3 regions of the Bradyrhizobium paxllaeri genome follow, and region 2 is predicted to be linked to each of the others. Evidence: riboswitches for the same ligand, from Rfam matches in the RefSeq annotation. Region 2 holds a riboswitch; each other region holds the start of a gene.
The links. A riboswitch is a leader RNA that binds a small molecule or an ion and turns the genes downstream of it on or off. The one in region 2 is predicted to bind cobalamin.
Positions count from the first base shown of each region.

Region 1: another riboswitch for cobalamin. It lies ahead of LMTR21_RS13325 (DUF1636 domain-containing protein); the one in region 2 lies ahead of metE (5-methyltetrahydropteroyltriglutamate--homocysteine S-methyltransferase).
Region 3: another riboswitch for cobalamin. It lies ahead of LMTR21_RS13380 (TonB-dependent receptor plug domain-containing protein); the one in region 2 lies ahead of metE (5-methyltetrahydropteroyltriglutamate--homocysteine S-methyltransferase).

Region 1 covers NZ_CP042968.1:2,832,335-2,842,459, forward strand. The annotation lists gene LMTR21_RS13290 (TadE family protein) at 1-312, shown strand, start outside; gene LMTR21_RS13295 (type II and III secretion system protein family protein) at 783-2,405, shown strand; gene LMTR21_RS13300 (hypothetical protein) at 2,420-2,818, shown strand; gene LMTR21_RS13305 (tetratricopeptide repeat protein) at 2,901-3,437, shown strand; gene LMTR21_RS13310 (hypothetical protein) at 3,471-4,409, opposite strand; gene bluB (5,6-dimethylbenzimidazole synthase) at 4,567-5,271, opposite strand; gene LMTR21_RS13320 (cobyrinic acid a,c-diamide synthase CobB) at 5,271-6,599, opposite strand; cobalamin riboswitch at 6,825-7,015, shown strand; gene LMTR21_RS13325 (DUF1636 domain-containing protein) at 7,126-7,578, shown strand; gene cobU (bifunctional adenosylcobinamide kinase/adenosylcobinamide-phosphate guanylyltransferase) at 7,575-8,093, shown strand; gene cobW (cobalamin biosynthesis protein CobW) at 8,113-9,126, shown strand; gene cobN (cobaltochelatase subunit CobN) at 9,141-10,125, shown strand, end outside.
Region 2 covers NZ_CP042968.1:5,540,738-5,550,862, forward strand. The annotation lists gene tnpA (IS66-like element accessory protein TnpA) at 1-306, shown strand, start outside; gene tnpB (IS66 family insertion sequence element accessory protein TnpB) at 330-650, shown strand; gene tnpC (IS66 family transposase) at 698-2,362, shown strand; gene LMTR21_RS26430 (IS481 family transposase) at 2,540-3,505, shown strand; gene metE (5-methyltetrahydropteroyltriglutamate--homocysteine S-methyltransferase) at 3,727-6,054, opposite strand; cobalamin riboswitch at 6,157-6,352, opposite strand; gene LMTR21_RS26445 (adenosylmethionine--8-amino-7-oxononanoate transaminase) at 10,013-10,125, opposite strand, start outside.
Region 3 covers NZ_CP042968.1:2,848,724-2,858,848, forward strand. The annotation lists gene LMTR21_RS13360 (ABC transporter substrate-binding protein) at 1-445, opposite strand, end outside; gene cobD (threonine-phosphate decarboxylase CobD) at 434-1,396, shown strand; gene LMTR21_RS13370 (ABC transporter ATP-binding protein) at 1,409-2,188, opposite strand; gene LMTR21_RS13375 (FecCD family ABC transporter permease) at 2,185-3,207, opposite strand; gene LMTR21_RS13380 (TonB-dependent receptor plug domain-containing protein) at 3,201-5,279, opposite strand; cobalamin riboswitch at 5,311-5,512, opposite strand; gene LMTR21_RS13385 (CbtA family protein) at 5,549-6,286, opposite strand; gene LMTR21_RS13390 (CbtB domain-containing protein) at 6,293-6,478, opposite strand; gene LMTR21_RS13395 (hypothetical protein) at 6,535-6,810, opposite strand; gene LMTR21_RS13400 (PepSY domain-containing protein) at 6,851-8,296, opposite strand; gene LMTR21_RS13405 (TonB-dependent receptor) at 8,299-10,125, opposite strand, start outside.

The DNA.
Region 1 (10,125 bases), 2.7 Mb from region 2:
ATCACGATGCAGTCCTTGCGGAAGCTCGCGAGTGCCGGCGCGCGGGCGGTCATGATCAACTGCTACACGCCTGCCTTGCTCCAGAGCCCGCCTCAGTCGCCGTCCGGCTGCACCGGCGATCCCATGCCCACTACCGACAAGCAAAACGCGGCGCCGTTCCTGTACTTCGGCGGTCTCACGCCGACGCTGAACGTGGCGTCCAGCGGCAACAATTTGACGGTTACAGCTTCTCAAGCCGGCTTCGCGATGCTGATGCCGATATGGGGCACAGCACTCAATGCGCCGAGCGCTTCCACAACCATCCCCTTCTAATCGGCATCGTTCTGGAGTGCGTGCGGTAAGCGTTGGCGGAGTTTGGCACGACTGTCTGGAACGATGTGCCCGCATCGGTCGGGGAACCTTTGGCAAGGCTAGCTGTCGAGAGCAGAGAGGTAGGGAGTTAGGGGAACCGCAATGCACGCAAGCGGGCATAGCAGTGGTGCCTTGGCAACATTCAAAAGTTTTCTCCGTTGTTGCACAGGCCGATAGAGGTCTCTCCTTGCCAACGATGCAGATGAGGGGATGATGATTTTAGTGCCGCATTCGCGGCGAAGACTTGGCCTCTGTGAGGCGGCGCTGAGTTTGTGGCGTGAGGCCGGTGTGCACAAGGACAAGGAATTCGGGCGTAACGATTTATATTGGAACAGCTTGTAAGCTCTACGACCTGGTGTGCCGGGAGAGTTTTGGGACGCCGATGCCGTAAATTTACGGGAACGGAAGTGGATTGCGGCGAGGGGGATCGAATGAGGGGCGGTCGCGTTTTTGGTGGCGCGCGAGGGAGGCTTTTCGCCTCGAGCGCAATAGTTCTTGGCGCTGCGCTTGCCTTGTTTGATTCCGCTGACCAGGCGGGGGCTGCAGAGCGGCGGAGTTCCGGCGGCGGCGTCTTCGTCAGCGAAATGAGCGACGTCCAGCGCGTCAAGGTCACCGTCAACAAGTCGCGCACCTTCAGGGTCGATACGCCTTTTTCAACGATTGTCGCGGGCTCGCCCGACATCGTCGACGTGAAGTCCTTGAGCGATCACCTGATCTACATTCAGGGCAAGCAGACCGGCACCACCAACGTCATCCTGTTCGATTCGTCGATGAGGCAGATTGGCATCCTCGATGTCGAGGTCGCGATCGATACCGGAAATCTTCAGCAGAACATCCGGACCAGCACCGGCATGCGGGGAATTCGCGTCTCGGCCTCCGAGGGGCAGGTGGTGCTAAGTGGAACCGCGACCGACGCGGTTACGGCGGAGCGAGCGATGGCGATCGCCACCAGCACCGTTGCGAAAGGGGGCGTCGTCGTCAACGCGATGAGCGTCGCGGCGCCGCAACAGGTGATGCTGGAGGTGCGGTTTCTCGAGGTCAATCGCGAGGCGGGCCGCGACCTCGGCATGAACCTTTATGCGGGCAATGCGAGTGGCTCGAACCTCGCAAATTCCGGTCTCGGCAGTAGAAGTACCGTCAATGGCGCAATAGTCCCCGGCAGTGGTCGCGTACCACAACCAAATGTGGGGCCACCTGCAGGGACCTTACCCTTGCTTGGAACCGTAGGTACGCTGGCCAGTGGAGCTGTGCCGTTTGGTAACCTACTCACCAGCGTACTGAGAACGAGCAGCGGCGCCTCGGTCGACCTGCTGGTGTCTGCACTGGAAACCAAGGGCCTCTTGCGCCGGTTGGCGGAGCCCAACTTAATGGCGCTATCGGGCGATGCCGCGCGCTTCCTGGCCGGCGGTGAATTTCCAGTGCCAGTCGCCTCCACGGCGATCGCGGGCGCATTGCCGACTGTTACTATCGAATTCAAGAAGTTCGGTGTCGAATTGGCCTTCGTGCCCACCGTTCTCTCTCGCGGCGTGATCAACCTTCGGGTTGAGCCAACGGTCAGCGAACTTGATTTCCAGAATGCTGTGACGATCGCGGGAACGACCATCCCGGCACTATCGCGGCGTGATGCACGCACCACGGTCGAGTTGCGCGACGGCCAGAGTTTTGCCATCGCCGGCTTGCTGCAGACCCGCAACCGGCAGGATGTTTCTCAACTGCCCTGGATTGGCTCGGTGCCGGTGCTCGGAACGCTGTTCCGCAGCTCGTCTTACCAGCAGCAGGAAACGGACCTCGTCATTATCGTGACGCCGCGACTGGTCGCGCCGGCGGCCCCCGGCCAGGCACTGGCGTCGCCGCTCGACTCGCGGCTGCCGGCCAACGATGTCGACTTCTTCCTCAATGGCCAGATGGAAGTGCGCAAGCGCTACAACGACTACGTCAATTCAGGTGGCGAGGTTAAGGGACCTTATGGTCACATCATCGCGCCCGAGGTCACCGCGACGATTCCGGTACCGGCCCCCGTTGCAAACCAGCCGGTCGTGAAGACGCTCAACTGAGGAGGAAGCGAGAGATGACCATCAGGTATCTGGCTCTGTTCGCGCCCATCCTGCTCGGGGGATGTTACGGACTGTACGGTCATGACGAAGTGGACCGCTACTTCCAGCGTTCCGACACCGTCACGATGACAGCCGGCGATGCCAAGCAGGTCAACGCCGTCACCCATACTATCCATCCGTGGCCGCGAAATGTCGGCGATCGCAGGATCGCGTACGACGCCCGGCGCGTGGGCGCCGCCGTGACACGCTATGGCAACACGAAACAGCCGGTGGATCAGCTTCCCGACATTGGCGATGCGACGAAACAAATGGGCGTGCGGACTGCCCCAACCCAGAACGTCAACATAGAAGGATTGGGGGCTGGATCGACTGCTGGCGTATCAGTGCCGGTTGGTGGCGCGGCGAATAGGTAACTGGTTTTGGTAAGTAAAGTTAGCGGTGATTTTTTACGAACGGTGCAGTGAGTCTGCTGGGCCGCGCGGGGGACGAAGGTTTATGCGGCGTCTGATTTTAGTGCTGGCCTGCTGCTGGTCGGGGATAGTCCTTGGCGGGTGTGACTACACGGTCAGGGAGGCCGCGATCGTGGCGCCCGTGGATCCGCCAGGCGGAGACCCCGTACAGGAGCCGACCGACGTCAAATATTATCCTTCGGATGAGCCGGTGCGACTGGGGCTGGAGCATTTCAACCGCGGCAGCTACGGAATCGCCAATCGCTATTTCAGGGATGCTGTCGAGAAATCGCCGAAGGACGTGACGGCCTGGATTGGGCTCGCGGCGAGCTATGATCGGATACGTCGCTTTGATCTCGCCGATCAGGCGTATGCGCAAGCGATCCGGCTGGGCGGCGAAACCGTTCAAGTCCTCAATGATCAGGGATATTCGTACATGCTGCGCGGTAATCTGAATGCGGCGCGGCGAAAGTTCGAGAAGGCTTATTCGCTCGATCCGACCAACCCGGTGATTGCCAATAACCTTGAGCTTCTCAACGGCAGCCGGCGATTCATTGAAAGGCCGCCGAATAATCAGCCATAGACCTTGCCGGTCACTTTTAAGAATTTAGACGATCTAGTAGGGCGGCAACACCGCGTCGGCCTTTTGACTGTCTCGCTTAACGATGATGATCGCCCCGTTTCGGATGGCGAATCGTGCGCCGACCAATTTGGGCACCTTCTCCGTTAGCGATGACGGCAGCGGGATTGTCCCTCCCGTAACGGGATCGCCGACGTTAACGGCTGCTGCCGCCGGGCCCGTAAACGGCGCCGGCTTGATGTATTCACGGATCAACTGAACTTCTTCGCGCGAAAACGCGAGCGACGGCTGCTGGGACAGATTTTGCGCCAGGGCCTTGCTCTTTTCGGCGGCAGCCTTGATCTCCGCCTCCCTGGTTTTCTCTGCCAGATCAAATCTCGCCAGCCGTTCCCTTGAGGAAAGCAGTTCCTTTTGGAGCGAGGCAATTTCAGTTTTCAGGGATTTGATTTGAGTGAATGCCACCACCGCGCCGGCGCAGATTACAATGACGAGCAGGGTCAGGAGCGCAAAGGCTCCGACGCCAATTCCCGCAGTTCTGCGCGGAGCCGTTGTATTCGGTGCATCCCGCACCAGATGACCGCGCCAGATGCCGCTCAGCCGCTCGAGCCTTGCGGCGATTGCCTTGAGGAGGCGGCGTGGAGCGTCTCGCGTGGGCGGTTGCAACCCGAAGCGAGCACTCCGCGTCAGGAAAGCAGGCGCATCCGCGGCGCGATCGGGAATGCAAGGCGCGTTACCGGCTTCCAGCGTGCTCAATAGCGAGCGGCCGGCATCAGTGATCTGTAGTTCGTGACTTTCCAGGATCACCAGACCGGACTGAACGATGTCGATATCGCCAAGTGGTGAGAACTCTTCCGTCGCCTGGGCCTGATCTTCGTTCGCGACAAGGACTGCAACCTCGCGCGTGACTTCCTCAAGTGTCGCACGCCCGTCGGGGCGTTGAGCCAGCACCGTCAGGATCGCCAACTTGAAGTGCATGCTAGCCCTCGCCATCCGCGAAACGGCTGAGTCCGGCCTCCGGCGGCGTTCAGCAATCTCGCCGTCGTGGAATCGAGCATATCATGCAACGTCAAGATTCGCGATTGCCGACGCATTTTGCCGCAGTTGGAGCAGACTGCGGCAGGCATTTACCCCTTCATCGCGTAATGACAGTCCGTCCCGCGGCTGTGCGATCCTGCCAGCCATGCCTGACGAGTTCTGGATCGATGTGTTCTTCTTCCGGCCACCCGACACACAGATAGGCCATGAATTTCCAGTCCTCGGGAACTTGCAAGGCTTTTGCAACATGCGCCGGGTCAAGGATTGAAACCCAGCCGACTCCAAGCCCAACAGACCGGGCCGCAAGCCAGAACGTCGCGAGCATTGCAGCGACCGAATATTCGAGCGTCAGCGGCATGGTGCGGCGCCCGAGATTAGCCCCTTGATCCGTGCTCTGATCGCAAAACACGGCAAACTGCACGGGCGCGACCTGCAGCCCTTCCAGTTTAAGCCGTGCGTAAGCGATTGCATGGTCCGCTTCATAAGAGGCAAGCGCCTCCGCGTTGCAACGCGCGAAGTCCTCCCGGATTTTGTCTCTTGCGTCTTTGCTTTCGACGTTCACCCATCTCCAGGGTTGGCTGTTGCCGACAGAGGGAGCAAGTTGCATGAGGTCCAGCAAGGCATCGATCGTCTCTGCCTTGACCGTGTCAGCGCGGAAGCGTCTCACGTCACGGCGCCACGCGACAAGCTGCGCAAATTGCGCCTGAAATAGTTCATCGAAAACCGGCGGAATCGACGTCGAAAGGTTTGCACCGGCGAGTGGCTCGCGGCTTGCTGTGCTTTGCTGGTCAGGGTGGGGCATCAGGATTCCGCGATGATGTGAAAGAAGCTGCCGGTCACCTGGCCACGGCGGCTTCCCGTGGGCGCGAAATCGCTGCCGTAAGCGTCGGCGACAAAGGCGAACGGCTCGTCCGCGCCATGAGCAGTGACCTCAGCATAATGGAATTCATGTCCCTTCAGCTTCGTTCCCGCGGGCCCGAGACACCCGGAGGCTGCAAGGCGCGCTTCCCTGTAGCCGAGATGCATTTTCGGTTTGGACAAGCTCGTTTGAACGCCGAGAAGTCCCGCCATTGGATAGGTTGTTCCCGCCGCGTCGGTCAGGGTTTCGCCCAGGATCATGTAGCCGCCGCATTCGCCGTGAACGGGCTTGGTGGCCGCGAAGTGTCGCAGCCCCTCAAGAAAACGGCTCGCCGATGCAATTTGCGCGGCGTGAAGCTCCGGATATCCCCCCGGCAGCCAGCAAATATCGCAGTCAGCTGGCGGAAGCTCATCAGCGAGCGGCGAGAATGTTTGTATTTCCGCGCCGCTGTTACGCCATCCATCCAGGATGTGACGATATGTAAAAGAAAACGCCTCGTCGTGAGCGATCGCGATGCGCTGTCCCGGCGGCTGCAGCGCTGCCGCGTATGTGCCGGTCTGCGAGGGAAGAAATTCTTCCGCGCATCCGAAGAGCTCGTCCATCTGCACGTGTTGGGCCACGAACTCCGCCATCGCGTCCAGTTTGCTTTCCAGCTCCGGAGTTTCGCCGGCCTGTACCAATCCCAAATGGCGCTCCGGCAACGCCATGCCGTCGGATTTTGGCAGGCTGCCCAGGATGGGAATCGCAAGTCTGGAAATTCCATCACTTACCAGGCGAAGATGCCTTTCACTGGCAACGCGGTTCAGAACGATGCCCGCGATCTTCACCCGTTCATCAAAGGTCATAAACCCCTTTGCGATTGCGCCCGCAGATTGCGATTGCGCGCTGACATCGAGCACGAGCACCACGGGAAGGTCGAGCGCAGCAGCCACATCCGCGGATGAGCCGCTTCGACCGGGTTGAACGGGAACGCCATCGAACAAGCCCATGGACGCTTCACAGATCAGCAGATCGCTGTCCTTCGCAGCTTCGGTTGCAAGCTGTGCGATAAGGCCAGGTTTCATCGCCCAGCTATCGAGACTGACGCCAGGCTGGCCGCAAGCTGCACCATGAAAGGCCGCGTCGATATAGTCCGGTCCGCATTTTGCGCCGGCCACGCGAACTCCACGTCTTCGGAAAGCCCGGAGAAGTCCGATCGTCAAAGTAGTCTTGCCGCTGCCGGATCGAGGAGCAGCTATCATGAGACCGCGCGGAGGAGGGGCAGCTATCATTCTACGCGCCGATCACCGAGCGCCGCTTGCGACGGACGAATATGCCTGCGATCGCGGCGGCTTCGCCCTGCGGTCGATCCGTGCGCAAGGCACATCCGCAAGTATTTGATTATACTTTGGAAAGTTTCGGCGGCGGCGTTGGACATCAGGTTCTTTCTTGTCAATGCGGTACCTGACGCAACTCTGCGGACGGGTCAACCGCCGTTGACCGGAGCATCTTCGGCGGTTAGCGTCATCGGCGATGGTCCTTCCGCCAGGAAGGTGAAAAGGGAAGCCGGTGCGAGAAACCTCAACGCCGGCGCTGCCCCCGCAACTGTAAGCGACGAGCCCGCGCCGGTGCCACTGGGAAATCCCGGGAAGGCGGCTACGGGCAGTGACTCGCGAGCCAGGAGACCTGCCATCACGAACTGTGCTTTGGAGGCGTCTGGGCGGGGTGCACCGGACGGGAGCGAGCCCGATGGCGCCGTTTGCCGTCGCGCGCGACCCAACAAAGCTCGCGGCCGCAAGGCCATGATACGAGCAGATGATGGATCGCGACAGCGCTACTCAACCCGCTGGTCAAGCCTTGATCGAACAGCCGCAGGCCAACCTGCCTGACGGGCCCGTCGTCGTGAGTGTTTGCATCACCTGCAAGACTGCGGATGGCGGTGCTGTGGTCGGCCCGGAGATGTACGCCGCGGTGCAAGCCGCGATCGGGAAGGACGACGCCAACGTTGCCGTCCGCGCGGTGCAATGCCTCAGCGTTTGCAAGCGCCCGGCGACGGTAGCGGTCACGAGTCCCGACGGATACACATTCCTGTTTGGCGATCTGCAGACCGAAAGCGGCACGGCGGCGCTGGTATCTTTCGTGCAATCCTACCAAAAAGCCGATTTCGGTCTGGTCCCCTGGCGGGAACGCGCCGAGGTGCTGCGAAAGGGCATGGTGGCACGGGTGCCTCCCATCCGTTGGTCACCGGACGACGGACGCGCACCGAAATGACGGGTCTGGCTACTACCTTGGTGCTGGGTGGCGCCCGCTCCGGCAAATCCGCGTTTGCCGAATCGCTCGTAAGCGCCAGCACGCTGGCGAAGGTCTATGTCGCGACGGCTACCGCCGGCGACGAGGAGATGAAGAGCCGGATTGCGTTGCATCGCGCCCGCCGCGGCGAGGGCTGGATCACCATTGAAGAGCCGCTGGCGCTGGTCGACGCGTTGATGCGCGAGGCGACGCGCAATCGCGTCGTGCTGGTAGACTGTCTCACTCTGTGGCTGTCAAACCTGATGTTCGCCGGGCGCGATCTAGAGGTCGAAGCCCGCCGTTTGACGCAATTTCTCGACGTCGCAAAGCATCCCGTCATTTTTGTCTCGAACGAAGTCGGTCTTGGGCTGGTGCCGGAAACGCCGCTCGGCCGGGCGTTTCGCGATGCGCAGGGGCGACTGAACCAGGCCGTCGCCGCAGCCGTTCCGCAAGTTGTGTTCATGGCAGCCGGACTTCCGCTCTGGCTCAAGCGCTAATCTCAAGGAGAGTGAAAATATGTTGCGTGTTCCGGTTACCGTGCTGACTGGGTTTCTTGGCGCTGGTAAGACCACCTTGCTGCGCTCGCTGCTGACCCAGGCGGATGGACGCCGCATCGCCGTCGTCGTCAATGAATTCGGTGACGCTGGTTTCGACGGCGGCCTCGTGGAAGAATGCGCAGCGAACGCCTGCGCGCCGGGTGACGTCATCGAACTTACCAATGGCTGCATCTGCTGCACGGTGGCGGATGACTTCATTCCGACAATGGAACTGCTGTTGGGGCGCGACAAGCCGCTCGATGCCATTGTCATCGAGACTTCAGGCCTGGCGTTGCCGCAACCCCTGCTGAAGGCATTCGCATGGCCGGCGGTGAAAACGCGCGCCACGGTTGACGGTGTCGTTACCGTCGTCGATGCGCTGGCGCTTTCGGAAGGTTGGGTTACGCTCGATGAGGACGCGGTCGCAGACCAGCGTGCCGCGGACGACTCGATCGATCATGACGACCCGATCGAGGAGGTGTTTGAAGATCAACTGGCCTGTGCCGACCTTGTCGTGCTCTCGAAGAGCGACCTGGTGTCATCCGTGGCGCTTGCCGATATTGAAACACGGTTGAAGGCTGCGCTCCGCCCGGGAGTCAATATCGTGCGTTCGACGGGCACATTGGCGCCCGCGGTGTTGATCGGAATGAACGCCGGCGCCGAGGAAGACATGGCGGCCCGCGCCGGTCATCACGGCGAGGAAGAAGAACACGATCACGACGATTTCGACAGCATCGTCGTCAAGCCGTCGATCGCGCTCAGCGTCGACGAGATGCGGGCTCGGATCAGCGACGCGCTCGGTCTCGAGGGTGTGTTGCGCGTCAAGGGCCATGCGCGGGTCTCGGACAAGGTCGCGCCCGTGGTGGTGCAGGCGGTCGGGAGCCGCGTCGATCTGGTGTTCGGCCGGCCGGACGCGAAGCAAGCCGAGCGGCTCGTCGTGATCGGGCTCAAGGGATTTGACGGGACCGCCGTACGGCGGGCGTTGGTGGAGTAGTTCGCGAGAGCCAGATGCACCTCAAGCTCGACACCTCAGGCGGCATCGACGATGGCGATGTCGCGCGCGATCTCGGACAAGCTACCGCCGACATCGTCGTGCTGTCTGCGGCGGACAGCGATCTCGCCGCATTTGGCATCGCCCATGCAGCGATGCCGGACGGCTTTCCGACGGTGCGGCTGACCAACCTGTTGGCGCTGGGTCATCCCGCGTCTGTGGATGCCTTTGTCGAGCGTACGCTGAGCGAGGCAAAAATCGTCGTGCTGCGCATGCTGGGGGGCGAAAGCTACTGGCCGCACGGCGTCGAAAGCCTGCGGAGCGACGCCTTGCGTCGAGGTTCGCTGTTCGCCTGTATTCCCGGCGAGCTGGATTGGAATGCGTCGCTGGCCGCGCGCGGGACGCTGGATCGCGATAGCACCTACGCGTTATGGCGTTATTGCACTGAAGGCGGCGTCGAAAATGCCCAACTCGCGCTTCGCTTCGCGGCGCACCTGATCGGCAGAGGTGAGGCGCCGCCGCAGGCGCGGCCGATGCCTCCAGCGGGATTTTGGGGCGGTGAGCCGCCGCGTTCCGATCGCCCCAATGCAATCGTCGTGTTCTATCGCGCGCTGGTGGCCGGTGGCGACACCGCCGGCATCGACATGCTGCGCGAGGCGCTCAATGCGCGCGGGCTCAATACGGTCTGCCTGTTCGTCACCAGCCTGAAAGACGGACGGTCGGCAGCATTTTTGCAGACTGCGATGGCCGCCTATCCGCCCGACATCATCATCAATGCAACGGCGTTTGCGACGGCGACCGCGAACGACGATGCCGGCGTGCTGGCGGCGTCAGGTTGCCCGGTCCTGCAGGTGGCGCAGGCCGGCATATCCCGGGCCGCCTGGGAGGCTTCGACGCGGGGCCTGGCGCCACGAGATCTCGCCATGCATGTCGTGTTGCCCGAAGTCGATGGCCGCATCTTCGCGAACGTCATCGCTTTCAAGGAACGCAGTGACAGCATAG
Region 2 (10,125 bases):
AAGGTGACTGAGGTTGCGCGTCGCAACGGAGTAGCGGCCAGCTTGGTGTTTACCTGGCGTCGACAAGCACGGACATCGGAACAAGTTGTACCATCTTTTACGCCGGTGCAGATCGCTGCCGTAGCGGCATCGGCTGAGGAAACTCCGAGGCTTTTGCCTACGGTTGATGGCCGAGTTCGCTCCGTGGCAGCCGCGCGTACTGGATTGATAGAGATCGATCTCGGCAACCGACGGTGCATCCGGGTGGATGCGCACGTCGATTCGGAGGCGTTGGCGCGGGTCCTCGATGTGCTTGGACGCCGATGATTGCGATACCGGGGAATGTGCGAGTGTGGCTCGCGACAGGCTACACGGATATGCGCAGAGGCTTTCCGTCGCTGGCACTCCAAGTGCAGGAGGTGCTGCACAAAGACCCGCTCAGCGGTCATCTGTTCGTCTTCCGCGGTCGCCGCAGCGATCTTGTGAAGGCGATCTGGCACGATGGCCAGGGAGCCTGCTTGTTCACAAAAAGACTCGAGAGAGGAAAGTTCATCTGGCCATCGGTTGCCGGAGAATCGGTAACGATCTCGCCGGCGCAGTTGAGCTATCTGCTGTCCGGGATCGATTGGCGTAACCCTCAAGAAACCCATCGGCCGACGCGGGTCGGATAGCCGCTTTTACGGTTTGAATCTGCTGCTTGATCTGATTCAATGGCTTCATGATATCGAAGCCGGACGATCTTCCATCGGACCTCGTCAGTGCCCTGGCGGCGCTGCAGGCCGAGCGTGAGGCACGGCTGCGAGCTGAGGCGGTGGCTGCCAACTGGCAGGCGCAAGCCGCGAATGCGCAGGCGCAACTGTCGGATACCGAGGCGCTGATCGCGCATCTCGAGCTGCGGATCGAGAAGCTGAAACGCGAACTGTACGGGCAACGCTCCGAACGCACGGCACGGCTGCTCGAGCAGCTGGAGCTGGAGCTGGAAGAGCTCGTCACCACGGCGAGCGAGGATGAGCTTGCCGCGCAGGCCGCCGCGGCGAAGACGCAGAACGTCCGCCCCTTCATGCGCAAGCGGCCGGTGCGCAAGCCATGGCCGGATGACATCGAACGCGAGCGCGTCGTCATTGAAGCTCCAACGACCTGTGCCTGCTGCGGTGGATCGCGGCTGGCGAAGATCGGTGAGGATGTGACCGGGACGCTGGAGGAGATCCCGCGGCGCTTCAAGCTGATCGAGACGGTACGGGAGAAATTTACCTGCCGCGATTGCGAGAAGATCAGCCAGCCGCCGGCGCCGTTTCATGCCACGCCGCGTGGCTTCATCGGCCCACAATTGCTGGCGACGATGCTGTTCGACAAGTTCGGCATGCATATCCCGCTCAACCGCCAGAGTGCGCGCTTCAAGGCCGAAGGGATCGACCTGCCGTTGTCGACGCTGGCCGATCAGGTCGGCCACGGGACCTTCGCCGTCATGCCGCTCTTCCACTTGATCGAACGCCATGTGCTCGCGGCCGAGCGCCTGCATGGCGATGACACCACCATCCGTATCCTGGCGAAGGGCAAGTGCACGACCGGGCGGATCTGGACTTATGTGCGGGATGACCGGCCCTTCGCCGGGCCTGCGCCGCCGGCGGCGGTCTATTACGCCTCGAGCGACCGACGAGGCGAGCACCCCCAGAAGCATCTGGCCGCCTTCACGGGTATCCTGCAGTGCGACTGTTACAGCGGCTTCGAGCCGCTGTTCGACCCGCAGCGGAAAGTGCTGCCGATGACGCCGGCGTTTTGCTTTGCCCATGCGCGGCGGGGCTTCTTCGAGCTGGCTGACATCGAGAAAAATGCTCGGGAAGGTAAGAAGGGCAAGCCGGTCTCTCCGATCGCGCTGGAGGCGGTCAAGCGCCTCGATGCGTTGTTCGAGATCGAGCGCGCCATCAACGGCCGTGGCGCCGACGAGCGGCGCGCCGTGCGCCAGGAAAACAGCAAGCCGCTTCTCGATGACATGCGCGCCTGGTTGCTGCGTGAGCGCGAAACCCTCTCGCGCTCCTCCGATGTCCTGAAGCCGATCAACTACATGCTCAGGCGCTGGGACGACTTCGCCAGCTTCCTCGACGATGGCAGGATCTGCTTGACCAACAATTGTGCTGAGCGCGCATTGAGAGGCATCGCATTGGGAAGGCGCAACTGGACCTTCGCCGGCAGCCAGCGTGGCGCCAACCGTGCCGCCATCATGCTGACGATGATCACGACCTGTCGCCTCAACGACGTCGATCCCAAGGCTTGGCTCGCCGACGTCCTCGCCCGTATCGCCGATCTTCCCGCTTCGCGTCTGCACGAACTGCTGCCCTGGGAATGGAAACTCCTGCGCCAAGCCGCCGGTCAGCAGGCCGCCTGACCTTCACGCAACGCCATCATAGAGCCCGCCGCGCCCGCGCGCATGCGTCAATCAGGCGGTCTTCGTCGTATGCGTACCCCAAAGTCGGCAAATACTCGACTCAATAACTCAACCCTCTAGGTGTTTAGTCCCAAGCTTTGATGGTGCATTCTTATCGCACGATTCGAAGGATGCGCTATGGGACAAGTTTTACACGGCTGCGCCACCACGACGGAGGCAGTCCGTCGAGCAATACAGAATAGTCAAGAGAGCCTGAGAGCACTCGCCAAGCGCTACGGGATCAACCAGAAGACTGTTGCGAAGTGGAAGCAGCGCGAGACCGTCGCCGATCGTTCGACAGGCCCCAAGGAAGCCAAGTCGACTGTCCTTTCCATCGAGGAGGAGGCGATCATCGTCGCTTTCCGGCGACATACGCTGCTGCCACTCGACGATTGCCTCTATGCGCTGCAGCCAACCATCCCGCATCTGACGCGATCATCCCTGCATCGTTGCCTCCAGCGCCACGGCATCAGCCGGTTGCCGGAGGTCGAAGGTGGCAAGCCTTCGAAGAAAAAGTTCAAGGCTTATCCGATCGGCTATTTCCACATCGACATTGCCGAGCTCCAGACCGCTGAAGGCAAGCTCTACCTCTACGTCGCCATCGATCGCACCAGCAAGTTCGCCTTCGTGCAACTGGTCAAGAAGACGGGAAGGACCTCCGCCGCGGCGTTCCTCGAAGCCCTGATCGCGGCAGTCCCCTACAAGATCCACACGGTTCTCACCGACAATGGGATCCAGTTCACCTTCCCGCCGCGCTATGCGGACGGCCCGACGGCGAGATACGTGACGCATATGTTCGATATGCGCTGCCAAGAGAACGGGATCGAACATCGGCTGACCAAGATCAAACATCCCTGGACCAATGGCCAGGTCGAGCGCATGAACCGCACGATCAAGGAAGCGACCGTCCAACGCTACTATTACGATCGGCACGATCAGCTCGAAGCTCACCTTGCCGACTTCATAAACGCCTACAACTACGCTCGGCGGCTGAAAACCCTGAAGGGCCTCACACCTTACGAATACATCTGCAAATGCTGGACTTCCCAGCCAGAACGATTCAAACTCAATCCGCTCCAGCAAATGCCGGGACTAAACACCTAGCAGTACCGAGATGGATCGAGAGTATTTCGTTCCCCTCGATCGTTTGAGCCTTGCTTCCGACGAACTTCAGGATCGTTTTCTCGCCACCACGCTACATCGCTCCCACAAGCGATAAATCACGCAACAGGACTCCTCCTTTCCAAAGCGGACGCATTTGATTTAGAAAACGCATCGGCGCCCCCTGTGAAAAAAGACGTCGGAGATCGGCGACTGCCTCGGGATCAGGACGCCGCCCGCAATTCACGGGCAGCCGCGACCATATTGGTGAGCGCGGGACGCACCTCCTCCCATCGGCGCGTTTTCAAGCCGCAATCGGGATTGATCCAGAGCTGCGCATCGGAAAGCCGCTGCCGCGCCAGCGCAATGAGGTTTTTCATCTCGGCTGCATCCGGCACGCGCGGCGAATGGATGTCGTAAACGCCCGGTCCGATCTCGTTTGGATATTTGTAGCTCTTGAAGGCATCAAGCAGCTGCATTTTTGACCGTGACGTCTCGATCGAGATGACATCGGCATCCATTGCCGCGATCGCATCGATGATGTCGTTGAACTCGGAATAACACATATGGGTGTGGATCTGGGTCTCGTCGGCCACCCCAGACGAGCAGATGCGGAAGCTGTCTACTGCCCAGCCGAGGTAGGTCTTCCATTGTGACTTGCGCAGCGGCAATCCTTCTCGGAGCGCAGCCTCGTCAATCTGGATCATCATCGCGCCGGACCTCTCCAGATCGATCACCTCGTCACGTATCGCGAGCGCGATCTGATGACATGCTTCGCTCCGTGGAATATCATCACGGACGAATGACCAGTTCAGGATCGTCACCGGCCCTGTCAGCATCGCCTTCAGTGGCTTCTTGGTCAGCGATTGCGCGAAGCGCCACCACTCCATCGCCATCGGCGTCGGCCGGGAGACGTCGCCAAACAGGATGGGCGGCCGGACATATCGCGAGCCGTAGGACTGAACCCAACCATGCTTGGTGAATGCGAAGCCGGACAGCCGCTCACCGAAATACTGCACCATGTCATTGCGCTCGAACTCTCCATGCACGAGAACGTCGAGACCAATGTCTTCCTGCCAGCGCACCGCACGCGCCGTCTCCTCCTTGAGAAACTGCTCGTATTGTGCGTCGCTCATCGTTCCCCGCAAATGGGCTGCGCGGGCGTTGCGGACCTCCAGCGTCTGCGGGAACGATCCGATCGTCGTCGTTGGAAATGTCGGCAATCCGAACCGCGCCCGCTGAACCTCGGCGCGCCGGGCGAAAGGACTGTGACGACGCTGCATGCTGCCATCGATTGCAGCCATTCGCTTGGCGACGTTCGCATTGTGAACGTTGGGTGACGTTTCGCGCCCGACGGCCGCGGCCTCCGAGGCCTCAAGTACATCCGCCGCTTCCTCCCATCCTTTAGCCAGCACGCGTCCCAGCGTTGCGAGTTCTCCGATCTTCTGGACGGAGAAAGCAAGCCAGCTTTTCACATCGAGATCGAGATCGGTCTCTAGTTCGAGGTCGATCGGGACATGAAGCAGCGAGCATGAGGGTGCAATCTGCACGCGGTCCTTGCCGAGCTTTGCGATGGCAGGTTCGAGCCGGTCGAGCACTGCTGGAAGATTCGAACGCCAGACATTGCGGCCATCGACGACTCCGAGGGAAATGACAAGATCCCTTCGAGCGTCGGCGACAATCACGTCCAACTGCTCAGGGGCGCGGACCAGGTCGATGTGAAGGCCCGCGACCGGCAACGTCAAAGCGGCTTCCAGGTTATCGCCGATCGTTCCAAAATAGGTAGCGAGCATGATCTTCACGTCGGGAACCTTTTTGGCCAGATGGGTGTAGGTCCGGCGCAGCGCGTCGCGTGTGGCAGCATCGAGGTCCAGGACCAAACATGGCTCGTCCAGTTGCACCCACTCGGCGCCCCTTAAGGTGAGTTCGCGGAGAACATCTACATAGACCGGCAGCAGCCTATCGAGAAGCAACAGCGTATCGAATGCAGGATCGGCGCTCTTGCCGAGCTTGAGAAAGGTGACCGGACCAACCAGCACCGGGCGCGTCTGATAACCCAGGTTTTTCGCTTCTTCGTACTCCTCGATCGGCTTGCGAGAGGAAAGCGTGAAGGTCTGATCCTTGTGATATTCCGGCACTATGTAGTGATAATTGGTGTCGAACCATTTGGTCATCTCCTGCGCTGCCGCGCCGTGCTCGGCGTGACCGCAATTCGCATCATGCTCATCGCGCTGCGCGCCCCGTGCCATCGCAAAGTAGGTTTTGAGCGAAACAGGGCCTGCACTCCAACCGTAAATTTCCGGAATGGCACCGACCATCACGCTGGTATCGAGCACATGGTCATAAAGCGAGAAGTCGTTTGAAGGAATAACGGTTACGCCGAGCGATTTCTGCCGCGCCCAGTTGGCGGCGCGAAGCGCAGCCGCGGCCTCAAGAAGCTGCGTTTCGTCAGATTTTCCGGCCCAATAGCTCTCGAGCGCGAGTTTGAGTTCGCGGCGCGGACCCATGCGCGGCGTACCGAGGGTAGCGACAGGAATCGAGAGAAGAGACATAGCTTCAACCCCATGTTGGGAGCAAAGGCCATGGCGGACGCGTGCAGAAAAGCCACCGAAAGCGGCAACTGCTTGGCGCACCACCGGGACACCCCGCCCGTGGACGAATATGTTGTCGGGCCAGGTCTCCTGGCTCGCGGGTCATCGCCGGTATCCGACCTTCCCGAAGCCGCGTGGCTTCAGTGGCATCTATTGGACAGCGGCTCGCCGCTTACAGTTGCGGGGGCAGCGCCGGCATCGCACCGGCTTCCCTCTTAGCTCCGGATCCATCCGGAGAACCTCGACATCTCCGATTACCTGCAAGAGGACTGTTCCGTCAACCTCTCGATAATTCTTTGTGCGGTTTTCGGAGCGACTGTCTGGAGAACGGAGGCATCTAGCCTCGTCCTCGTGTGGCCCGATCGTGGCATAGAGTTGGGCGCACGTCTGGATTCGATCGACAATCTTGTGGGTGCGGCGGTCGCGCGATCGAAGCTTACACATCTTCCTGCGCCTTATTCGCCACCCGCAGCGCAGACACGAGCCAGATCACCATTGATTAGTTATCTCGAATTCTGCCGCCGCAAAGAAACGGCGTCTTGCCGAAGGCGGTCACGTTGGCGAGCAGCGGCACGCCCGGCATCCGCTCGGCAAAGGCACGAACATTTCCGCGGTAGTGAGCGCCGCGGGAAAAATCGGTAGGCGCCCGCCTCCAACTCTGCACGCGCCTATATGCTATATCGCGAGGCACACCCATATCTTGCCGAAACTTACTGTCGCATCGCCGTACCCATGCGCTGACGTAGCCATTGACCGAAGGTTGCCCACCTGCGCGCATCTCTATCGCCTGCATCGGCTCCGCGACCACCTTGGCCAAAAACGACCGTTCAGACACGACTGTCGCATCACCTTCCTGGGCCTTGCTTGAAAGTTACGGGCACCCCCGATCTCGTGGCCTTCGAGCGGCATGTCATCCATTCTGTCGTCTGCGGACTTGAACCGTCCACCGTCGCACTCCGAAACGACCAGTTTGGCCGCGCCATATCCACGTGATGCTTCGCCATTTGCAGGCCATAGAGCAGACATCGGCAGCACTTGCGGCTTGCCTGTCGGCTTCGGACCAGCTCGGTCCGGCGGACGCCCCATCGATGCGCTACGTTGACATTCCCATAGGCCTGTAGCTGCTTACGATTCTGAACTCGCAGTGCACGTCACGTACAGGCTTGTAATAGATCACCGAAACCCGTGATGAGTGTCGCCGAAACGACATCCCGCCTGAACAAAGAAGGGAACGGTGACCTCCCTAGGTATCCGGGCTTATCGCGGTAGACCGACCGATACGTCGAGCTGAACGCTGCGTCCAGTTAATCATCTTTGCACAAAAGATGCGAGACATGCACAAAAATTACCGCCAAACCGCGCAAGAACTCAAGTATTCGATCACTTCGCGCGACTAGAGACGAATAAAAAAGCATCTCGTAACACTGATGCTCTCACAAGCTTGGAGTTCTCGGTGAGTGATCGATCTACTCATCTCGATGCTCCTTCAGCCGCCCCTTGGGGCGTTCCTCCCTGACTTGGCCGCGCGTAACATTCGCGCGGCCTTTTTTCTGCATCCGGCAAGAGATTGATTTGCAGGATCTCAATGGCTTTGACCGCAAAAACGCATGGTGCGAGTAGGCTCTCGCGCAGATACAGGTCATTAGCCTCGGCGAACAGTTGTTCGTAAATGCCGGCATACGGTCACCCATCCTAATTTCGAGAAGAGGACGCCCCCGCAAGACCGGCGATTGACGTCCTCGTAATGTAATAAGCCGCCTCCGCGTCTTCAGGCGCGAGCGGCTCTGAAGAAAACGTGCTGTCGGGTCTCTTCAGGCGGACTCCAGAGCGTCGCTCATGTATGTCGACCACGAAATCGGCCACGTGCAATCGATGGTGAGCCGCCAGATCGGCCGGAACAGTTCCACGGCCAGTTAGTTTCGCCGCGCTTTGTCATCTGAGACCGTCGGTCTCATACGTCTGTCATACCGTTCCGCTAGGTCCAGCAGCCTTTTTCTAGTGAAAGGGTCTGCCTTGTCCGCTAGATCGCGAATGATCTGGGCCCGGTCCTTTAAAAACTGCTCATCCACGAAAACACCTATTCAGTGCAAGTCTACGTATATCTTAGCACACTCAGTCGTTTGGCCGGCTTTCATTCCCTGCACCCTGGATCTAAGCATGACATTAACGCTCCGGGGGTGAGACCGAGATGGTCCTCCGGCGTTCCGCCAGAAGCAAGGCATGGATCTGCCTGTCTGCGCAGCAGCCGCATCTAAGTGATAATTCCCTAGGCCATGCTGACAGACGCTGTCTTGCCGAATCCCAGGCCGACATTGCCAACCCTATCTCCGACCAGGATACTTCGACGATGGATCGGCCATGCGTGCCGTATCATGTGTACGCGGCGGCCCAGGCGACACGACGTCCCTCCACCATCCACCGCTGCAGCATTGGAATCGCGACACGTTCAAGGAGGCTGCTCTTAACTTTGACTTATTTTAGATCTTGATCGATCGCTTGCCTCGTATCCCTGCAGTCAGTGCTTCCTAGGTCGAGAGAAAACTGTCAATGCTGGCAAGAACGATCTCGTCTCCAAAATTGGGAACCCACGCACAAACGTTAGCAGTCGCGCATCCATCTCCGTCACTAGTTCCCCGCGGCGCGTCCGGGGACTGCTCACGAAGGCTCTCGTTCCGACACGGACGGATCCAGCACACCAAACGGGATCCAGGCCAGAAACGGCCAGAAGAGATACAAGGATGCGACCGCTGGATATGGCGCAGTCAACCAAATTACGTCGCGCGACAGGTCGGCCGCGGCACGCTTGTTCATCCTGTAAGCAGTAAAGTCGATGATTGTTGCCGACGTCTCTGTCACCTGATACTTCCATGTTACTCTTTAATGCGTCACACCGAATTCTAATGACAAGCTTCTCAACTCCGCTAATGCGCTTCTGCCCCGACCCCGTCTCCCGCGGCGTCTCGGTGCCACCTATCAAGCCGCTCGCAACCAGCGAAGCCATTTGTGGTCGGCCTCCCGCCGCGCCTTGAAGCGGTCGACGCATTTCATGGAACAAAGGGCCGTTCGCCAGCAGTAGTGGCGGATCAGCCCGAACTTTCCGCCGCATATCGCACAGCACCTCACTGGACCGTGGTAGGGAATATGGGAGCTGTTGCGCATTTCGCCTCCTGTCGGAGTTAGGTGGATACCCCCTGCACTTTCTTCGCCTCAGCACCACGCCCGCACGTGAAATGCCGCGCCGGCGATGCCAAGTCTCCCCATTAGCGTACGGGCAACGCGCGCAAGAGTTTGACCCTGATGTGCGCCGCCTTGGTGAAGCGACCGCTCGATCGAAGTGCTTCGCCGAGATTTCCAATTTGTAACGAATGTATTCATCTTGATTAATGCAATGAGCGGCGCGTCAGGGGTTAAATCCTGCGATCGCACGCCTTTCTTCGACCGATTTCAACTAGCCGGGCTGATGGGGTGCGTGTGGCAGCACTCACCCGATCTCGTCGCAGCCTTTTGCGCTGTCAGAGGGCAGCATCCGGTTTTACCTCCAGCTGCTCGAAATGCACGTTCACTGTGGGCTGGGTAAGATGTAGATTTTGCGGCTGCCTTGGCGAAGCCGAGGTGTTCGCGTTCCTCATAAGAACGCACGGTGACGTTTTTAACCGCGGACCATCAAAGAAGAACTTCTCAGCTGCGCTTTCCTCATGGGGAGCGTCGTTGGGTCGCGCTGCCGTACACCCTGTGGGAGCGCTATCAGCAACATTAGCGAATTCACGCCATCTACGGGTGCGTTTGGTATCTGGTGTATCAGCAACACTCTCTCAGATCGGCTCTAAAGTTTGCTGTAGATTGATATTCAGCTAGATAACTATCGCCCAAGTGCAGAAAAGGTCAAAAGCTCCTACTGGCTACACGCACCAAGGCACCCTCAAGCCAGCGCATCAGCAGAATCCCTGATGGCGGCATAGATTTGGTCAAGATCTGTCGCCGTGACGCAATAAGGCGGCATCACATAGATCGTATTGCCGAGCGGGCGCAGCA
Region 3 (10,125 bases), 2.7 Mb from region 2:
TCACATCGTCAAGGGACCGGGCAACATCGAATTCGACGACGCGAATGCCCTTCTCCTTCAATAATTCGCGCGTGGCGCGCTTGGTGAAGCGGCCGGACACCACGACATCCGGATTCAAGATCAGCACATCCTCGGCACCTCCAGACAATGGAGGAAATTGCGCGGCCTTGGCGGCATCCCAGGAGCGAACGGGATCACGCGCATAGGGGCTGAGACCGAGAATTTGCGCAGGATCGGCAAGCGCCACCAGCAATTGATCGGTACAGAGATTGATCGACGCGATGCGCGGAAGTTCGGCGGCGGAAGCTTTATTTTGTGGGCCGATTGCCATAAACATCGTCACCGCGAGGAGCATGTTGCAAATCGTTGCGCGCGTTGATCGAGGCATTGGCATTTGTTGTCGATAGTACATGGAGGCGATCTCACGGAGGCGATGGCGCGCCATGGCGGCACGCCGCAGCAATGGCTCGATCTGTCGACGGGGATCAACCCTTGGCCATGGCCGATACCGCCCGAGCTGCCATCCGCTGTTTGGCAGCGCTTGCCCTCGCGGGCCGACCAGGACCACCTCATCGCGGCCGCGCGCGCAGCCTATCGGGTGCCCGGCGGTGTCGAGATCGCAATCGCCCCGGGAACGCAGGCGCTGATCCAATGGATGCCAAGGCTGGCTGCCCCTGGACCGGTCGCGATCATGGGACCGACCTATGGCGAGCATGCGTTGACGTGGCAGTCCGCGGGGCACGAGGTCGTCGCATGGGATGATCCCGGCAAGCTGCCCGAAGGCGTGCGCCACGCCGTGATCGTGAATCCGAACAATCCCGATGGACGTGTCGTCAGCCCCGACGCGATTGTCCGGCTCGCTGCCCGGTTGGGCGATCGTGGCGGCTGGCTCGTTCTGGACGAGGCGTTCGCCGACGTTGAACCTAGCGTCAGCGCCGTCGCAGTTTGCAAAGGACCGCCGATTGTGATCCTGCGCTCGTTCGGCAAGTTCTACGGCCTTGCCGGATTGCGGCTCGGCTTCGCCATTGGTGCGCCCGACATCGTGCAACGCATCGTCGCCGCGCTGGGCCCGTGGTCTTGCTCCGGTCCGGCATTGCATATCGGAGCGCTTGCGCTTGCCGATCGGCAATGGGCCGAGGGCACGCGCGACAGGTTGAAGCGCCAGGCGGACAGACTCGATGATGTCCTGGTGAAGGCCGGATTCGAAGTCGCGGGCAGTACGTCGCTGTTCCGTCTTGCGCGTCATCGGGATGCTCTGAAAAGGCATGCTAGGTTGGCCCGGCAACATATCTGGTGCCGCTGCTTTGAACGACATGAGGACCTGCTTCGATTTGGCCTCCCACCCGATGAGGCTGGTCTCGATCGCCTGTCCGCTGCCTTCGCCGGGGGCGAGTAGCCAATCCATCGCTCATACACCAGCCCATGGCACGATCACCTGTTCGCGTTGGTAGTTGGCGCGATAGGCCGTCACCTTGAACACATCGGCCATGACGGCTTCGGATAACGCCTGCTCCGGCGTGCCTTGCGCGACGAGGCGGCCGTTCGACAGCACAAGAATGGTGTCGGCGAACCGGGCAGCGAGCGCGAGGTCGTGGGTGACCACGATCACCAGAACGCCGCGGTCGGCCGTGCTGCGAAGGTTCTTCATCACGTCGATCTGGAAACGCGGATCGAGGGAAGCCGTCGGCTCATCTGCGAGCAGGATGGGCGTCTCGCCCGCCAGCACCCTGGCAAGCGCGACGCGGCCACGTTCGCCTCCCGAGAGCTCGGTGACGCGACGCGCTGCGAGCGTCATGATGTCGGTCGCCTGCATCGCGCGCGTTATGGCAATTTCATCATCAGGTGAAAGGCGTGCCGGATCGGTGGCACCACGTGGGTAACGCCCGAGCGCGACGATATCTCTTACCTGCAGGGGCCAGTGCACGACATGCCCCTGCGGAAGATAACCAAAACGCCTGGCGCGCTCGCGCAACGGCAGCGACGACAACAGGTCGCCGCCGACCTCGACGATGCCCGTCGACTGCACCAATCCAGCGAGCGCCCGCAACAGCGTGGTCTTGCCGGCCCCGTTCGGACCAACCAGCGCCACGAGGTGCCGGCTTGAAAATGACAGCGAGACGTCCTTCAGCACGGCGCGGCCGGACAGGGTCACGCCAAGGCTGTCAACCCTGAGAGGTGCGCGGTTCATGCAACCCCTCCGGCTAACGCCCGACGCTCACGCACGATCAGATAGAGAAAGAACGGCACGCCGATGATAGAGGTGAGAACGCCAACCTTGATATCGGTGTTCGAGGGAATGATCCGCACGGCAATGTCGGCCGCGGTCAGGAGTGCGGCGCCGGTCAGTGCGCTCGGCAGCAGCAATCGCGCCGGGTCATAGCCGACCACCGGCCGCATCAAGTGTGGTGCGACAAGGCCGATGAAGCCGATGGTACCGGAGACGGCGACCGCGCCGCCGACGCCCAGCGCGACGCCGGTGATGACCAGGAGCCGCACCCGTGTCACATCGATGCCAAGGCTCTGCGCGGTCTCCTCTCCAAGGCTGAGCGCGCGAAAGGCGCTGCGTTGACTCCACAGCAGGATGGCGCCAGCCGCAATGAACGGCAAAGCCAGCATAACGTGGCGAAAACTGCGATCCTCCAGGGAGCCAAGCAGCCAGAACGCAATTTCCAGGCTGGCGAACGGGTTGGGTGACAGGTTCATGACTAAAGAGGTTGCCGCTCCCGCGAGGCTGGAGATCGCTAACCCCGCCAAAATCAGCAGCAGCAATCCGGCGTTACGGCCGGCGATGCTGAGCAGGACGAACACCGACACAAACGCCATGGTAATGCCGGCCACCGGCAGCGCATAGGAACGCACGTCCGCCCATCCCAGCGCGATCATCAGAACCGCTCCGAAAGCCGCCGATTGTGGCGCACCGAACAGCGACGGCGACGCCAATGGATTACGCAGCAGGCCTTGCAGCGCCGCACCGGACAATCCGAGCACGGCGCCGATCGCCGATGCGAGGATGGCGCGCGGCAGGCGAATTTCCCGAATGATTGTCTCCTGCGCGCCAGTGCCTCCGCCGAACAAGGCATCGATGACGGTGGACGGCGAAAGCCTGACAGGCCCCGTTCCAAGCGAGACCAGCGCCAGCAGCACGACCAGTACGACAAGACCGACCGTGGCGGCGTATGACGGCTTCGTTGCGGATTGGCTCACCATGTCGCGTTAACTCCGGCATAGACCGCAGGCCCCGTGGTGCCGAAGTTGAACACCTCCTGGTAATGCTCGTTCAGGATATTTTCGCCCCGCGCGAAAACCTTCCAGACGGGATCGATCCTGTATTCGGTATAGAGATCGACCCGGGTATAGGGATCGAGCAGGTTGGTTTCGTTGGCGCCGCTGTAGCGTTTGGAGACCGTGAGCACGCGCGGCTCAATGAGCCATTTGTCCGTGGGCGTAATGGCCAGTGCAAACCGGGCCACGTCGGATGGACGGCGTTGCAATGTGAGATTGGTCCTGAGATCGACGGCACGCAGATGGGTGTAGGCGGTCTTCAGCTTCAGATATCCGGGCAGGATAACGAGATCCGACCCGAATTCGATGCCGGAGGTCTCGGCGCGGGTGACGTTGACATAGTGCCCAAGGGGATTGGCGGCATCGATCGAAAATTCGATCAGGTTGGAAAATTTGTTGGCGAACGCTGTGACCGACAGTGTCAGTCTGCCGTTGAACAGGGTTTGGTCTATTCCGGCGTCATATCCGAAGCTCTGCTCGGGGCTGAGTGAACTGTTGCCGTAAATTGGCGCGTAGAGCTGATACAGGGTGGGGGCTTTGGCGCCGGTGCCGGCGCTGGCACGAAGCTTGGTGCCGGTTTCGGCAATCGTGTAGGCCGCGGTCGCGCGCCAGGTCTCGAAACGGGCGACGTCGATGACGTCGTCGACCCGTCCGCCAAGGCTGATGTTCAGCCGCTCGCCGATCGGCAATTGCCACAGCGCAAACACCGAATGGGTATCTTGCGTTTCCTTGAGCTGCGGCGTCTGCGGCCCTGGAATCGGAAGCAGCTTGGTAGCATAGGTGTTTGCGGTTTCGTGTTGTGTTCTGGGGCCAAAAATAAGCGATCCCAGCGGCCCCATTTTCAAATTGCCCTGGTATTCGGCGCCCACGCTGTTGCCGATGTAATCGGAAATGGTCGATGTCGTGTTCTGCGGCAGTTTGTTGATCTTGTAGCTCACCTCGTTGAAGGAGCGGTCGATGTGGGTCTCGAACACGTTGAAGCTATGGGTCAGGATTCCGTCGAGCGTATCGAACGAGGCGCGTCCCCAGACCTGCTGGAGCAGACGAGTGGCACTCGAAGGCGTATCCGGAAATGCGCCGGTCGCCGCGTCATAGGCCGATCGCGTGAACGAGGAGAGAATTCCGGATTCCAGCCGCACACCTTCTCCGGCATCATAGCCGATGCGCGCTGAACCGCCGACGCGATCGAATCCGTCGCGCTCGAGCGGGCCATACTTGGCTTCGAGTGAGGGGATGCGATAACCAAAACGCGAGAAGCCGTTGCTGTGTTGTCCGCCTCCGGCAACAGCGTATGACCACGGACCGGCGGAGCCGGTCACCGATCCGCTGCTGGCGGCGGTGCCATAGCTTCCGCCCTCGGTGCGGACGTTGAATTGGGCGGGGCCGCCGCCTTTCCTGGTGATGATGTTGACGACACCGCCGATCGCGTCCGAGCCGTAGAGCGCGCTTTGCGGCCCCTTCAACACCTCGATTCGCTCGATCGAGCTCGGCGTCAGCATCGCGAAGTCGAAATCGCCGCTGGCCGCGGTTGGATCGTTGACCCGAATGCCATCTATCATCACCAGAGTCTGACCGGTGTTGGCGCCGCGCATCCGGATGTTCGTCGTCGCGCCGGGGCCGCCGCTTTCGGTGATGTCGAGGCCCGGAACAGTTCGCAAGGCGTCGACCAGGGACCCCGGATTGGCAGTTGCGATCGTCTCCTTGTTGACGACGCTAACGGCGCTTCCTGTGCGGCTGAGCGGCTCCGGCGTTCGGTCTGGCGTGATCACCAATTCGGACGGCTGCGGGGGCGCGGAATCGGGCCTTGCCGGCACCGCCTGTCTCGTGCGCGCGGCATTGTCCGTTCGGCGAGCGGGCCTGGTCGGCCTGGCCGACGGCTTGGGTTCGACAACGACCTCTGGAAGTTTCTGCGGACCCGACTGGGCGATCGCCTCTACGGGAAGGCCAAACAGGCCAAATAACGCCGCGAAGCCCGCGGCAAACCTAGAAAACCACATGACCACCTTTCCTTCGACCCACCGTCGAACGAGTTGAGCTTGGTCATCGGCCGGTCTCCTGGCTCGCGGTCGTCTCCCGGTCCGCCTTCCCGAACCAATGCAGGTTCAGTGGCATGTTGGACCGAGAATGGCCGCTTACAGTTGCGGGGGCAGCTGCGGCATTGGGGGCGTTTCCCCGCACCGCATTCCCGTTTCACCTTCTACGCGAAGGCACCGATGACAGATGGAACGAAGCACAGGGCGATATCCGACGCAAGTATTGGCGTCGCTTACGACAAGGCTCCGGATGATCGTGCGGAGAACCTCTGAAAAAAAACACCGGTGAGGCAACCAAGCAACGCCCAGAACAGCAGGCTCGTCATGGTCACGGCAACCACGAACTGGTGCGAGAGTTCATCGGGAACGTCGCTATGCGCGCCGGGGTGCTGTGGCGCGCCGACGAGGTGCGGCAGGACGACCAGGCCAAATCCCAGTACGGTGGCCCAGGCGGCGCGATGCAGGAAAATGAGACCCATGCCGGCTGCGGTTGCCAGCGCGGTCATGGTCCACCAAAGCTGACGTGCGCCGAGCGCGGCGACCGGTGCGCCCGGGAGTTCGGGCGGCAATCCAAGCCCCGGCGCGGCGGTGAAGACCACAAAGCCGCTCAGGCCCCACAGCAATGCTTCGTGCCGGTCTACGCCGCCGCGCAAAGCATAGAAGCCCGCCAGTAGAAGCGAAAATCCAATTGCCGTGAGAATATTGGCGGCAGCGGTCAGGCTGTTGCGCTGCAATCCTTCCGCTGGTTTCCAGGCGGTCGGCTCATGTTCGTGAGAAGCGTGGTCGTGGGGCGCGTGCCCCTTGGCCGATTCGTCCGTCGGCTTGGCACCGGCTTCCGGCGCCTGGTGTTCGTAGGTTTCGGCTTTGAGGATCAGCGGGACGGTGCTGAAGTATTGCAGGACCGTGACCGCGGCACCGCCGATCAGTCCGCTCAAGACCGCGGAAAAGACAATCGAACGAAAAACCGACATCGCAGATCAGTGGCAGGGAAACGCATTCGAATGACGGACGTCATGCGCGGCGTTGTGGACGGCATCGATATGGGAAAAACCGACGAAGCCGACGATGAAGAGACCGAGAGCCATGGCAAGAGCAGCCTGGTAGACCACGCTCAGGTCATGACTGGGGATCGGCAAGCTGGCGGCGGTACGAGTCTGTTGCATGTCGGTTCTCCCAGGTAATAGGCGTTTCTAGCTGAAGCGAATGTCTTCCGCGACCCCTAATTGCCCATTTGTTCGATGATGTCGCGGCTGGTCAGGTGAAAATTGGCCTCGTGCGCAATTGCACTTCGCGCAATTTTGGCTCTCGCCGCGGCACGGAAGGCACGTTCCTGGTCGCGAAAGAAGGCCAGACAATCGTCAGGCTCCGGAAAAAACTGCAGCAGCGTTCGAAAGGCGAGCCGATGCACCATGCAGAAGCCGCGATGGTTGTCCGGCTCGAACGCCAAAGCGTCGATATCATCTCGCCAGCAAACTGCATTGTCGCTTTGATGCAAACGGTAACTCCGGAGTTTCGCCCAGCGGAGCGGGGTAACTTCAAGCGCGCAGATAGCGCCAACCGATAACGACGCCGCTCACCGAGACGATAGTGCCGAGGATCGACAGCAGCCACACTACAATGTCCCAAGCCGGGTGAAACGTCAGCAACAGTTGAAAATCGAAGCTGTGCAGTGCGTTGAACAGCCAGCGATATGTGCGCCGGTTGCTGTCCACGCGGCCGATAATATCGCCGGTGACCGGGCTGATGTGAAACCATGTCCTTGCGTCATCATCAAACACCGCACGCAACACCGGCAATTCGCGGTGGTTATGATGTGAATACCAATAAGCGTCGTATTCCTTCAGGATCAATCGCTCCGAGATGCGGGCGTGCGGCAGCAGTTTTTCTGCGGCAGCCCAGAGGCGATCCTGCGGAAGTCTTGCAAGTTCGCCCGACGTCACGTCCAGTGGCGTCTGCGTGCCATCACGCGATGCGACGATCATCATTGGACTGCCATCGAGCCAGACGAAGCGCGCTTCAACCGTGTGGAGCCGCGGCGTTGGCAGCTTCGCCGCAATGGTCGGTGCATCATGGCCGGCATAGCGTTGCAGCATCTCGCGCGCCGTGTTGCGCCCGGCAAAATATTCGCCGGGATTAAGCGAAAGCCAGCCGGAGAACATCCAGGTCAGCATGAAGATGCCGGCAATCAGGCCGGTGATGTGGTGCCATGCCATCCAGCCGCGATATGGCGTGATCCTGTCGCTCGAATACCGTTGCTTCAAGCGCACGCGCAGGATGCCGATCCAGATGCCGGTGACGCCGACGATCAGGCAGATGCCGGAGATCCACAGCACCACCAGCCGCCACAGCGACCCGTCCTTGCGCAGCACGGTCGGATAGATCCAGTGCGGGATCGAACCGAGCCAGTTCCAGACGCGTTCGGTGCGGCTGGTGTCGAGCGCGATCTCGCCGGACCGCGAGGAGACATAGAGCTTGGTGCCGGCATCGTCGCCGAGCGCAATCAGATAAAGCGGTCGCAGCGGATCGTAACGGGCCGTCACGCTCCATTGGTCGCGATCGACGATCTCTTCCAGCAGCGGTGTTTTGCTCGCGGGGTGATATTGCGCGACCGCCAGCGCCTGTCCCTCGGAGACGCTGGTGATGGCGCGGCCATCGACTGCAGAGATCACTTGCCGTGTGCCGTCCCAGGCAGTCATTCGATATACGGGCTCGTCGGCCAGCATCGAAAGCCGGAGATCGCGCGGATAGCGGGTGGCGCCAGCCTTCTTCATGGCCTCGTCCGGCGACAGCGCCACCTTCTTCCATTGGATATCAGGAAGCGCTGCCAGCCTTTCCTTGTCGGAAAGGCCGGGAAACGCGACATACATCATCACCACGCCGGAAATGAACCACATGGCGAAGAACAGGCAGGTGACGATGCCGACCCAGCGGTGGCCGATATAGAGCCACCGCCGGAGTGTGCGTTTCAGGGTGCGTGACACGCTCAGAACTTCACGTTGACGGCGAGCTGGGCCGTGCGGGGCATTCCGAGCAGCCATTGCGTGGTGCCGCCCGACGTCGTGTAGACCTCATCGAAAAGGTTGTAGACGCGGAACGACACGGTGGTGTTGAGATCCGGCTTCCACTGCACACCGGCGTTGACGATGTTGTAGGCCGGGCGCGTCATCGTGTTCGCATTGTCTGCAAAGGTCTTGCCGACGATCTGCACGCCGGCATAGGCCGACCAGTTCGGTGCAAAGGCCCAGGTCGCCCAGATATTGGAAACGTTCTGCGGCACATTGACCGGCACGTTGCCGGCATAGTTCACGGCTAGGCCGCCGACCGACTGCACGAAGTCGTCATACCTCGCGCGCAGGAAGGCCGTGTTGGCATCGATTCGCCAGCCATGGTCGAGCGCGAAGCCGACCGATGCTTCGACACCGCGCGACGATTGCTGGCCGACCTGGACGGTCACCGTTGGGTTGTTGGGATCGCGCGCGAGCAAATTGTTCTTCACGATCTCATAGCCGGCCAGAGTCCATTCGCCCCGGCCGCCCCAGAACGATTGCTTGACGCCGACCTCGATCTGCTTGCCGGTGGCCAGGTTGAAATTCCTGTTTGCGGCGGACAGCGAGATGATCCCTCCGACCGGATCGACCGCGGTGGAATATTGGCCATAAAAAGCGAGATCCTTGACGGGCGTATAGACCGCACCCGCGCGCCAGGTCGTCGAGGAGAACGACTTTTCGAAGCTGTTGGCAGGTACGACATAGTCGATGCGCGTGACTGTCGGCTCATCCTGGCGGATGCCGGCAATCAGGGATAGTTGTTCGGTGACCGACAGCCTGTTCTCGGCAAACAGCGCATACTGGTTGGTCACGCTGCCAAAGCCGGGAACCGTGGGGTTCGGGCTGTTGAATACGCCTGGAACGAAGTTGTGCGGGTTGACGGATGACGCGCCGCCATAAGGCGAATTGTTGGTATGGGTAAAATTGATGCTGTTGACGTCAAAGCCTGCAAGGAACTCATTGACCATGCCAAGGACATGTCCGCGGAATTTCGCATCCATGCGATTGCCGACCTGCTGCTGATCGTGAAAAATCTCGATGTAACTGCTTCGATTGATCAGGCCGGTGGCGGGATTGTAGGCGTAACTTTCGACGTCCTTCCAGTGTCGCTTGGAGTTCAGATAGTAGAGTGTGTTCTGGATCGAGATGCCATCAGCGACCTGCCATTCGGTCTTCACCTGGTTCCAGCTATCCTGGTAGCGGATGTGGCTGTCGCTGACGTTGTAATTCTTGAAACGTAGCTGCTCATCGAGCTTGCCGTTGATCAGGGGCGTGCTGAAGTAACGCGACGGATTGCGATCACCATAGTCGGTAGACAGCGTCCAGGTGACGTCTTCGTTCTGCTTGATCTGGACCACGGCGTGAAGTGCGACATTCGAGGTGTTGTCACGATCGACCCAGCCGTCCGACATGTTGCCGGAGGCGGTGATCCGATAGGCGACGTCCTTGCTGACCGGACCGCCGCTATCCACGGCAATTCGCCGCGTCAGGTTGCTGTCCAGCGAGACCTCGGCCTGGTTGCGAGGGACCCACAATGGCAGTTTCGAAACCACATTGATGGCGCCGCCGACCGCGCCTGCGCCATACATCACCGACGCAGGGCCGCGCAGCACCTCGATGCGTTCGGTCGACCAGGTGTCGAACGGAAACGTCACCGTGCCGGCGCCGATATAAAGCTGGGTGCCGTCATACAGCGTCATCACAGACCCGAGGCCGGTGAAGCCGCGGGTATTGAACGAGACGCCGCCATTGCCGGGCGCCGG